Colwellia sp. M166: one gene and its partner. Each later gene encodes a partner of the first gene's protein in a complex. Links are inferred from orthologs where the notes say so. Each region holds a gene or a part of one and is shown on either strand. Other genes may lie near its edges.

What was found.
Region 2: the proteins of FGD67_RS10200 (region 1) and dsbB are in contact, whole or in part, in a solved structure (PDB 2HI7), measured with the Escherichia coli proteins. The link is inferred for Colwellia sp. M166 from one-to-one orthologs.

The regions. Positions count from the first base shown.
Region 1 is NZ_CP040755.1:2,236,757-2,245,599, forward strand. Bases 3,251-6,103 are described here. They hold FGD67_RS10200 (thiol:disulfide interchange protein DsbA/DsbL), read right to left. Parts: upstream 5,067-6,103; coding sequence 4,434-5,066; downstream 3,251-4,433. Other genes in these bases: FGD67_RS10190 (thermonuclease family protein), read left to right, coding at 3,251-3,681; FGD67_RS10195 (TVP38/TMEM64 family protein), read left to right, coding at 3,709-4,371; FGD67_RS10205 (serine/threonine protein kinase), read right to left, coding at 5,120-6,097; ccoG (cytochrome c oxidase accessory protein CcoG), read right to left, coding at 6,097-6,103. Outside these bases: FGD67_RS10175 (DUF3802 family protein), read left to right, coding at 1-226; FGD67_RS10180 (single-stranded DNA-binding protein), read left to right, coding at 338-991; FGD67_RS10185 (hypothetical protein), read left to right, coding at 1,017-3,146; more of FGD67_RS10190, read left to right, coding at 3,247-3,250; more of ccoG, read right to left, coding at 6,104-7,530; FGD67_RS10215 (hypothetical protein), read left to right, coding at 7,754-8,110; FGD67_RS10220 (formimidoylglutamate deiminase), read right to left, coding at 8,159-8,843. UniProt on the Escherichia coli protein: Required for disulfide bond formation in some periplasmic proteins such as PhoA or OmpA. Acts by transferring its disulfide bond to other proteins and is reduced in the process. DsbA is reoxidized by DsbB. Required for pilus biogenesis.
Region 2 is NZ_CP040755.1:4,588,404-4,591,132, forward strand. It holds dsbB (disulfide bond formation protein DsbB), read right to left. Parts: upstream 1,760-2,729; coding sequence 1,241-1,759; downstream 1-1,240. Other genes in the region: nagZ (beta-N-acetylhexosaminidase), read left to right, coding at 33-1,052; nhaB (sodium/proton antiporter NhaB), read right to left, coding at 1,883-2,729. UniProt on the Escherichia coli protein: Required for disulfide bond formation in some periplasmic proteins such as PhoA or OmpA. Acts by oxidizing the DsbA protein.

The sequences.
Region 1 (8,843 bases):
GAGCGAACAAATTATTAGCTTATGCAATCAAAATGAAACGCTAACATTTAATCAGCGCAATACGATTATTCGAGAAATTGATGCCATTGTCTATGATCTACAAGAAATATTGTCTGGCGTAATGAATAACTCTGTCACGAGTGAACAAGTAGCGTTTATTAAAGAATTTGCGATTTTGATTAAAAATTTATTTGATACCGAAATACACAGTCAGTTTTTACTTTAGTCATTGATTAGCTTTAAAAATAGTCCTATTACTGCGTATCATTATTAACTATCATCGCTTATGCTTGATTAACGCACTCATCATTTACCTCATCGAATCACAAGTTGCCTTATGTTATCTGAACAACCGCAAAACCATTTATGTACTGTTACCCTGTTAGGTAATCTCGTTAGTAAGCCTGATATTCGCTATCAAGCTAACCCCGTTGTAGCTTTTGCAGAATTTACTTTAGCAACACATAGTCGCTGGTTTGACAAAACCAGTAATCAATTTAAAGAATGGACTAGTTATCATACGGTAAAAGTTATTGGCGAAATTGTTGAACGCGCACTTATTCATGCCGGTAAAGGCGATATCATCTTAGTGCAGGGTTACTTAATTAATAGTAGAAAAAATAATCGCGAAATAATACATGCCACATACGCACAAACCTTTCCGAAAGGTTATGCACAATCAATTAATCAAATCCATTGTAGTGGCAATATAGTGTCAGAAATTAAGCTTATTACCACCGAGAATAATAAAGAACTAACGGAAGTTATGCTTGAATCGAAACAGCATATATTTTCCGCCATCACACAGCAAAGTTATGTGGTAACCATACAACGACCTATTCATGTTTGGGGTAAACAAGCACTTTACCTTGCAGAGCATGGCAAAATAAATGATCAAATAATAGTTGACGGAAAATTGAGCTATCTTAATAATAAGAATAAAAACCAATTTATCGATGCACATCAAGCGGTGCTATTAGCTAAGCACTAACACTAATTTAAGGAAGCACTACTATATGGAAAAGAAAAACGGGCTTAAGATGATTAAGCTGTATTTTATTTACACATTAGTAGTCCTTTTTAGTCTCGTTATTAACGCAGCAGAACAAGACAGCAATGAGCTGGAGCTATCAACCATAGCTGACCTAAGTCATGTGGCACTAAAAAACGATAACTGGCATACAGTGTTGCCGATACCGGGAAATAATGAGCACTATTTTATCGCTACCAGTACCGGCAATGTTTATCAAATTAATCAGCATGATATCTCTCCATCTCCTTTCTTCGAACTAAAATCTGCACTAAATACCACTGAGAACATCACCTTAACAGCCATTACTCTCGATCCAAATTTTAACTACCGCGAGCGTGATGGCTATCACACTTTCTATACCGCCCATACTGAGCAGAGTAAAAAAACAAAATCAAAATTAAGCCCCAAGCACAGTGAACTCAATCCATCTTATGATGCAGTGATAATGCGCTGGCAGCTAACTTATGCAGTAAATCAAAGACCTGAATTAAATAAGCAACGCGAAGTTATGCGCATCGCGATAAACCACGAACAAGAGCACATACAACAACTAAGTTTTAACCCTTATATTGAACCTTGGCATAATGATTTTGGTTTGCTTTTTATTGCCCTAGCTAAAAGTGAGAATTTAGCTAATGAGGCGCTCTACGCAGGCACAATTCTCCGTATCAGACCGAAAGCATACGGTGCAAGAAGCTACACGACTCCCGTTAATAACCCGTTTTCAAAACAAGATGATATTTTAAATGAAATTGTCTTTATTGCAGGACAAGAAATTATCCATTTTAATTGGATGAAAAAAGGTAACTACAACTTTCTGATCCAATTAAACCACCAAAACAGTCACTTACTTGTGAAAGCCAAAATAGGCGACGATTGGCGAAAAAGCATGCCAGCAGCGCAAATAAAACAACGTTTAGCATCAGTAAATAGCCCTAGTAAAACTTTCCTTTATCATGGTCGAGAATTAAAAAACTTATGGGGTAAAGTACTGCATTTGCAAACCACAGCAGATAGCTGGCAATTACAAGCTTCACCATTATTTCCAGAACTTAGTAATGACGAAAGTTATGAGCATAGTCCGCATAACTTAGGCCGTTATAGTATGTCTAAACAGGCCAAATTTAGCTTACATCAAAGGCACGATGGCGAATTATTGTTGCTCGAACATAACAAACAACGCCTATATAGCATCAAACAGCCTGAAATAGTCCTCAATAAAGTCATGGTTGACGATGTTCCAATAACAAAGACCAATAACAGCAGTGCTTTCACTTTTATTATCTTTACACTTGTCATTTTAATGAGTTATTTTTACTATTTAAGAAAAAGAACCAATAAACAGCAACATCTGCTACACGAACAATGGGCAAATTTTGATATAGATCTTGAAAAAAAGTCGTTAAAACTTTATAAACGCCATGATAAAAATGCTGAGAAAGTTATCGAAATATCAGCACTAACCCGCAGTGAATTATTATTAAATGATAAAGTTATATCAACAATCGATGTCAATTCTATACAAAGCTTCTCCAATGAGTTAGAGGCACAAGTACTGACAATTTTTGCCAAAGAAAACCAGTTAAAAATGATCGATGAAAAGCAACGAAGAATTCAATTATGCTTAACTGATAAGCAAAAAAAATCTTATCTATTTTGTCTGTATTTTCGGGTTGGCAATATGCGCCATACTAAGCTTAAGTACAGCACAGTGATCAACAAAGTTATTGACTGGCAATGGTTGTTTTCGCAATATATTAACCCTATGACCACTAGCAAACGAAAAATAAAAGTCAAAATTAAACCTAAAAATCAGGCAGACTCATCAACAACAGCTGTAAAAAAAGTGTCGCCTGATGTTTGTGATAAAACATCAGATCAGAGCACTTCGGGCACAAAAACATCCGACACCAGTCATTCTCCTAGTGACACTTTCGCCCAAGATAGTTCACACAGTATTAATGACGATACTATTGACGTTGATACCCGATTAGTCGCGGCTTTAGACAAGCTTGTTATGATGAAAAAACAAGGTTACTTAGATGAAAGCGAATTCAACATGGCAAAAACAAAAATATTGAAAGATTTAGCTAACGAAACAAGCAACCTTTGACCAAACGAAAAAATTAACGCTCAGCAAAGCAATTACTTGACTTGTATTTAGCAGTAAAGCGGCGCAAAATGCTGAAAATTTTTCGTTTTGGGCTAGTTTTATGCCAATGTTGTCGAAATTACTTTGCTGTTTCCTCATTTTAATAACCTCAAAAGTGCTAGCTAATGACTATGGTAATATTGTCATTAGTCGTGTTACCAATGTTTATGACGGCGATACTTTTCGTGTTGATATCGACCAATGGCCAGCGCTGATTGGTAAAAATGCCCCTATTCGCATTAATAATATTGATACCCCCGAATTAAGGGCAAAATGCCCAAATGAAAAGCGCTTAGCATTACTTGCCAAAAAGTTTACGCAAGATAAATTGCAACATGCTAATATCATTGAACTAAAAAACTTAAACCGTGGTAAGTACTTCCGTATTACTGCCGATGTCTTTATTGATGGTGAGAGCCTTGCAGAAGGATTATTAGCTGCGGGCTTTGCAAAAGTGTATTCCGGTAAAAGCAAGAAACAAAGCTGGTGCCACTGATTTAATCATGAGCATAAAGAGTAAGTATTGAAACAAAATTCAGCATTGAAATTAACGGCGTTGGCAACGGTACTATCGCTACTATTAGCTGTCACATTAGCTACTGTCTTACTCGGTAACTATAGTGCTAATATTCAGCATTATTTAGCAACATTGCTCCCCAATACGCTATTTGGCGCACTCACTTTTCTCTTACTACTAACACCAGCAATGGCTATTGGCTTACCAAGACAAGTAGCTGCGATCAGTGCCGGCTTCTTATTTGGTGCTGGCTTTGGCATGCTGATAGCAACAACATCTGCTATTTTCGCTTGTGTATTAACGCTCATTACTGCTCGTAAATGCTTTGCTAACATGGTTCAGCGACATTATCCGCAGCCTTTAGCCAAAGTGAGTCATTTTTTTAGTCATGACACCTTTTTAAAAGCTTTAATCATTCGATTACTGCCTGCCGGTTCAAACTTTCTCACTAACATACTGGCGGGCACTGCACGCTCGCCGATGACACCTTACCTATTAGGTTCAGCACTTGGTTTTATACCACAAATGACCATATTTTCACTGATGGGCGCAGGGCTACAAGTTAATGGCCAACAACAATTGATGCTTAGCGGAGGGTTACTGGTTATCGCTATTATACTCAGCAGTTACCTCTACCGTAAAACGCAGGTTAAGCTCAACTGGCATTAATCTTCATAATTTAGTTAATAAAAAAGAGGCCTAAGCCTCTTTGGTTAAAACAACTAATAAAATTATTTTAAGGTTAATAGATGATTAACAAGGTTAATGTAATCTTGTTCAAAATCACTTCTATCCAAACCTTTAGGATCAACACGATATTTGCCATTAACAATCACTGTCGGTACACCGGTTAATGCACCTTTTTTAGCAAAGTAGTCTTGCTGCTTTTTCATGTTTTTAGCTTTACTAGCCACACCAAAGCTTTTCATTAATTTATCGAATTTTTCACCATCAGCACCGTTAAGGACAAAAATATTACGGATATCTTTTTCTGAAGTGAATACCGCTTTTTGCACGTGAACATAGTTAAACAGTGCAGCAATCACTTTTTTCTCCACACCCATTTGGTAAGCGACAACAACTGCTTTGCTCAACATTTGCTGTATTTTAGGTGATGCCGCACGTAAGAAGTCAACATGATTCATTTCAAACGCTGTGTCGGCAGGGATTGAAGTTTTTAGTTTTGCCATAAAGGGTTCAAATTGAAAACAATGTGGACAATAAAATGAGAAAAACTCACGAACTTCTGACTTAGTGGTGATTTCGTCACTCACTTTAGTGTAATGCTCGCCTTCAGTATAATTTGCCGCAAAGGCGAATACTGGTAATAACATTAAAGCGAATAAACTCACTAACTTTTTCATAAAATTACAATTCCTAATCATTAATAAATAAAAATCAATAGCGTCATGCATGCTTAATAAGGCAATAAACTCAACGGAGGTTGTTGTAATGCTGACATCTGCTCTTTCAGCATAAGAATTTGCTGTTCCCAATACTTCTCAGTATTAAACCAAGGGAAATTATGAGGAAAAGCAGGATCTTTCCAACGTTTACATAGCCATGCCATATAGTTAACTACTCGCATAGTACGCAATGATTCAATTAAAGGCAATTGATTGACCTCAAAGCTGTGAAACTCATCGTAGCCAGTCAATATCGTATCAAGCTGCAATAATTGCTGCTGACGGTCACCACTTAACATCATCCAAATGTCTTGCACTGCTGGCCCCATTCGACAATCATCAAGATCAACAAAGTGCGGTCCAGCCTCAGTCCATAAAATATTCCCGGCATGACAATCGCCATGTAAACGAATTTGCGACTGAGGTTGATACTGCTTACTCGCAACCGCAATCACTTGTTCTAAAATAGTAAAAAAAGGCAATGTCAAACTTGCGGGAACGAACGCCGAATCCTCAATAGTTTGCTGAGCTTGTTGTAGCATTTCTTCACTATTAAATGTCGGTCGCTCAACAAACGCCTTCTTAGCCGCGATAGCATGAATACGTCCTAGAAATCGTCCCATCCATTCCAGTTGCTCTAAATTATCAACCTCAAAGATACGACCGCCACGACAAGGAAATATTGCAAAATAATATCCCTGATATGAAAATAAAGATTCACCATTAATTTTTAACGGCGCAACTAGAGGCAACTCATTAGCGTCTAGTTCAAAAGCAAAATCGTGCTCTTCCCTAATTTGCGCCTCCGTCCAACGCTGAGGCCGATAAAACTTAGTAACATATTTAGTTTTATCAATATCATGAAACTGATAAACACGATTTTCATAACTGTTTAACGCCAGTAAGCCGCTATCAACCGTTAAGCCGGTACTTTCTAAGCCATCAAGGATCAAGTCTGGTGACAGCGAAGTAAAATCAAATACCGCCATTAGCGCTTATTAAAGAAGCGACTTTCGTGTTCAAGCATAACCTCATCCGTATCTGACACTAATTCAATAACAAAACTTATATCTGTCATATAACCTTCTAATTCATATGGATCAACCGAAATGCTGATGGGCAGAGTATACACTTTTGCTGCTTTAACAAGTATCTCTTGTTCACCGTGCCATTTGGTGTTGTTAATACCTTTTACTGATAGACGATAATGATTATCTTTTTGTGATTTATTGAGAATTTTAAGCGTATAAACATTCTCAATATCGCCATTAAAGTTTTCTTTGGCTAATTCATTCCTATCACGAATAATATCCATAGAAACCGGTGCTCTATTGGCCATTTCCAAGATCAACAAGCTCGTCATTACCAGCAAAACTATGGCATAGCCAATCAGCTTGCCACGAACAAAATTAACTTTTTTACCCGCTAATTCATGCTCTGTGGTGTAACGAATTAAGCCTTTATCATACTTCATTCGCTCCATAACACCGTCACAAGCATCGACACAGGCACCACAGTTAATACATTCATATTGTAAACCATTACGAATATCAATACCTGTTGGGCAGACCTGAACACATAAATTGCAATCTATACAGTCACCTAAACCAATTTCTTTAGGATCTTGCTTTCTTGCGCGAGGGCCACGATTTTCACCACGTTTAGCATCGTAAGAAACGGTTAAGGTGTCTTTATCAAACATTGCTGATTGAAAGCGTGCATACGGACACATATGTAGACACATAATTTCTCGCATCCAACCTGCATTACCATAGGTACAAAAAGCAAAAAACCACACCGTGGCCGCTAAAGCAAATGAAGCATTAAAGGTAAAGAAATCAACAAAAACTTCCCGCATTGGCGCAAAGTAACCGGCAAAGGTTAACGCCGTTAAAATCGAGAAAAAGCCCCAACAAAAGTGTTTCAGCGCTTTACGCCAAAATTTATTAATGTTCATCGCTTGGCTATCGAGCTTCTTACGTTGGTTAGCGGTGCCTTCTATTTTTTCTTCAAACCAGATAAAAATGAAAGTCCAAACGGTTTGTGGACAAAGATAGCCACACCAAACACGGCCTAAGAAAGTGGTAATAAAAAACAGTAGAAAAGCACCAAGAATAAAAATCCATGCCAGCAAGGTTAGATCTTGTGGCCAAAGTGTCACACTCCATAAGGTAAAGCGTTGTTCACCAATATCAAATAAAATCGCTTGATGACCGTCATATTGCAACCAAGGTAAAACAGCAAACAAAGCAAGAAAGAAAAAGTTCATCTTTTGACGAAGTTTTTGAAATACGCCTTTTACTTTACGTACATAAATTTGATCGCGGGGTTTATATGCATCGTTTTTTGCTGGTTGATGAATTTCAACATTTTTAATCGGAATTTGATTACTGACTTTAATGTTATTATCTTGTGATTTCAAAGCGGATCCTTTAGTTCGATAATGCGGGTCAATTATAACGAATTGGCACTGATTACCTATCAAAAAATAGCAAAATATTGCTTTGTTAATAGAAAATTGATTACTCTAGGACTATTGTCATTAAAATTTTGTCCAATTAAAGCATAATGATATCTACGGTCGATTAAATAATAACATGATGTCGTTCATTATTTATCCGTACATCTTAATTATAAGGCAGGGTATGAAAAAATTATTGATCTTAATCGTGGCAGCTGCGTTATATTTTCATTTTTATCCTAATGAAAAGCTAAATAGTTGGTTGTTAGAACAAAAAGCTATGGTGTTGAGTTATTTTTCCGATGCTACCGATACAAAAATACGCTTGAAATCAGATAAAATTTATCAAGATTTGTCACGCGATTTTGCTCAGTTTAATGCTCAAGAACAAGCCTACCTGGCGGAAATTACTCGTAACCGTGACAAAGTGAAAAGTTTTTACCAAACATACTGCCTCAATAACAAGCAAACACCGAAATTACATCGAGACAATTTAATTAAAGTCTGTCAGACCATCAGCCAATACAGTAATTTATTGTAATTAGGGTTACTTAATAGACGATTAGCTGACGCACTAATCGTCGAACTATTAAACCGATATTTTAGCCAATACATTGGCAAACTCATCAGCGCTGACTTGCTCTAAAGCATGCTTTTTGTCGCGAATAGTCCAATGACCATTAACCATGACATCTAATACCGGATTTTCACGATTAGCAAAAATCATACTATCAAGTAAATGTCTGTCATCATGAGCATATAAACGCAATTGACTATCATCTAACACCAATAAATCAGCTTGCTTACCTATGGCTAAAGCACCGGTGTTGCTATTGGTACTTTGCGCACCACCTGTCGCAGCTTGTTGCCATAAGTTAGCACCAACAGATTTTTCATCCTTACCTGTTAACAATGCACGTTGCTGCTTACTTAAGCGTTGGGCATACTCAAGCCAACGTAGCTCTTCAATCGGATTAACTGAAATATGACTATCAGAGCCAATAGCAAAAGTGCCCTTTTCAGCTAAAAACTCCTCGGTAGGGAAAATACCATCGCCTAAATTAGCTTCCGTCGTTGGACAAATACCCGCAATTGCTTGGTTAGCAATAATGCCCTGACGCTCTTGTTCATTAATATGTGTCGCGTGAATTAAGCACCAATGCTTATCTAGCTCAGCATTATCTAATAACCACTGCACCGGCCGTTGACCATAATGAGCTAGACAGTCTTCCACTTCTTTTTGCTGCTCAGCAATGTGAATATGAATAGGGGCT
Region 2 (2,729 bases), 2.3 Mb from region 1 along the record:
GTAGCCATATTATAATTTTTTAAAGTGTTGCTATGGGTCCAGTCATGCTTGATGTGCAAGGCACATCATTGTCTCAAGAAGATAAAGAAATCATTCAACATCCACTGGTCGGTGGATTAATATTTTTTACCAGAAACTATCAATCACCTGAGCAAATTACGCAGTTAAGTCAACAAGTTCGTATAGCAGCTAAGAAATCGATATTAATTGCTGTTGATCATGAAGGTGGCCGTGTACAACGCTTTCGTGATGGCTTTTCTGTGATCCCCGCCATGGGACAGTTATGGCAAATGGCTGAGCAAAACTTAGTTTTAGCAAAAGAGCTTGCGAAACAAAGTGCGATATTAATGGCATTAGAAGTACAGGCTGTCGGTATTGATATTAGCTTTGCACCGGTTTTGGATATTAATAATATTAGTGATGTTATTGGTGATCGTGCTTTTCATCAGCAATCTGACTATGTGACTGAATTAGCTGATGCTTTTATCTGTGGTTTACATCAGGTTGGCATGAAAGCTACTGGTAAGCACTTCCCGGGTCATGGCAGCGTGAAAGCTGACTCTCACATTGACTTACCCATCGATAAACGCTCAACAGCTGAAATTTTTCAACAAGATTTAATGCCATTTAAACAACTTATTGCCAGAGATAAGGTGGACGCACTTATGCCAGCACATGTTATTTTTCCTGATGTTGATAGTCAAGCCGTTGGTTTTTCACATCATTGGCTGCAAAATATTTTACGTCAACAATTAGGCTTTAATGGCGTTATTTTCAGTGATGATTTGTCCATGCAAGGGGCAGCAAGTGTTGGCGGCTTTATTGAACGTGCTGAAGCGGCACAATCTGCCGGTTGTGACATGTTATTGTTATGTAACAACCGAAAGGGGTGTATTGATGTACTTGATAATGCCAATATTTCAGTTTCATTAACTTCAGATCAACGATTGAATAATTTATTAAAAACAACAAATAAAACGAATGCTTGGCCAGCATTAAAGCAAGATGTCGCATGGAAGACAGCGAGTGAAGTACTTAATTCTTACCGCTAATGTTTATGCTATAAACGTCGCGAATATTTGCCTGTAGAATGTGGTTAATCGAAGCAAGCTAAGTTAGGTTAATATTATATTTCATTTACATTGTTATTGTTATTTTAGTTATTGCTCGCATTAAATACCGAGTTTTACTTAGTTGATATAACCAATGCTCAAAAGTATTGGTTATATCAATAAGGTAATTAAAGCTTTCTTTGTTTTTGCAAGCGGACCAATAAAGCAATAGTAAATACTGCACTATAAAACCCAAATATTAAGACCATAACTTGTGGCATGGTAAAGCCTAAAAATTGCCATTTAATATCACCACAATCACCAGTTGCTTCAAATAAAGCCGGTAGCCATTGATGTAATGGTGCCCAAGTTGGGAAGTTTGGAATATATTCACAACTGAATAAGAATGACATGGTTGTTGATTGCATATCGACATGCTCTAAAGCAAGCATGAGTCCCCAGACAGCCCCCGTTGCCCACAAACCATAAGCAACAATACGCATTAATATAAATTGGCAGCCTAATGCTCCTACCACACCAGCTAAGAATATTGCCCAAATCGCGGTACGTTGATAAATGCACATAATGCACGGTTCAAGCCCCATAACATATTGAAAGTAGAGTGCGATTAATTCAAAACATAAGGCACTAACAGCAAGTAACTGCCATGCACGTTGATTAAGAGGTAATTGGCTTAAAAAATTCACGGAATGTCACCTATGACTGAGTAATTGTTATTAGTTATTTTATACATGCTAACAATAATCAAAAAGCGCCACAAGGGCGCTTTTATTTGATTTTATATCAGCTTATTGTTGATATAAATCGTATTAGTGTCCACTAGGCGCTTCAGTTGTCGGCTTAGTACTGTGGTGCTGAATAAGATTCGAATCATAAAATGACTGAGTAAACTTGGTTAGCTGACCTGTTGAAATAGAAAGTAAACCAACAAGGGTTAACACGATAGTATATGGTAGAGCCATAATAACCATACGGCCATAAGACAAACGAATTAATGGCGCTAATGCTGAGGTTAATAAGAATAAGAAAGCAGCTTGACCATTTGGTGTTGCGACACTTGGTAAGTTAGTACCGGTGTTAATGGCAACAGCAAGTAAATCGAATTGATCACGAGTTATCTGTCCAGCAGTTAATGCTTTTTGAATTTCTGTAATGTATACCGTGCCAACAAATACATTGTCACTGACCATAGATAATAAGCCATTTGCTAGGTAAAACATCACTAATTGCATGTTACCTTCAAACGTTAATACCCAAGTGATTACTGGGGTAAATAAAGATTGATCAACAATTACCGCCACAACGGCAAAGAATACCGCAAGTAAGGCAGTAAAAGGTAAAGCTTCTTCAAAGGCATGGCCAATTTTGTGTTCTTCAGTGATACCGGTAAAAGCTGTTGCGAGGATGATAACGGATAAACCAATCATGCCGACAGGCGCTAAATGCAGAGCTAGACCGACAATTAACCAGACAGCAATGACACCTTGGATAACAAGTTTGACGTTGTCGAGTTTGTTACGTTTTTCACTTTCGGTGATATCATATTCGTTTAAAACATTATAAACGTTTTCAGGTAAAGCAACGCCGTAGCCAAACCATTTTAGTTTTTCTAAAAGTACACAAGTCAACATACCAGAAATAAATACTGGAATGGTT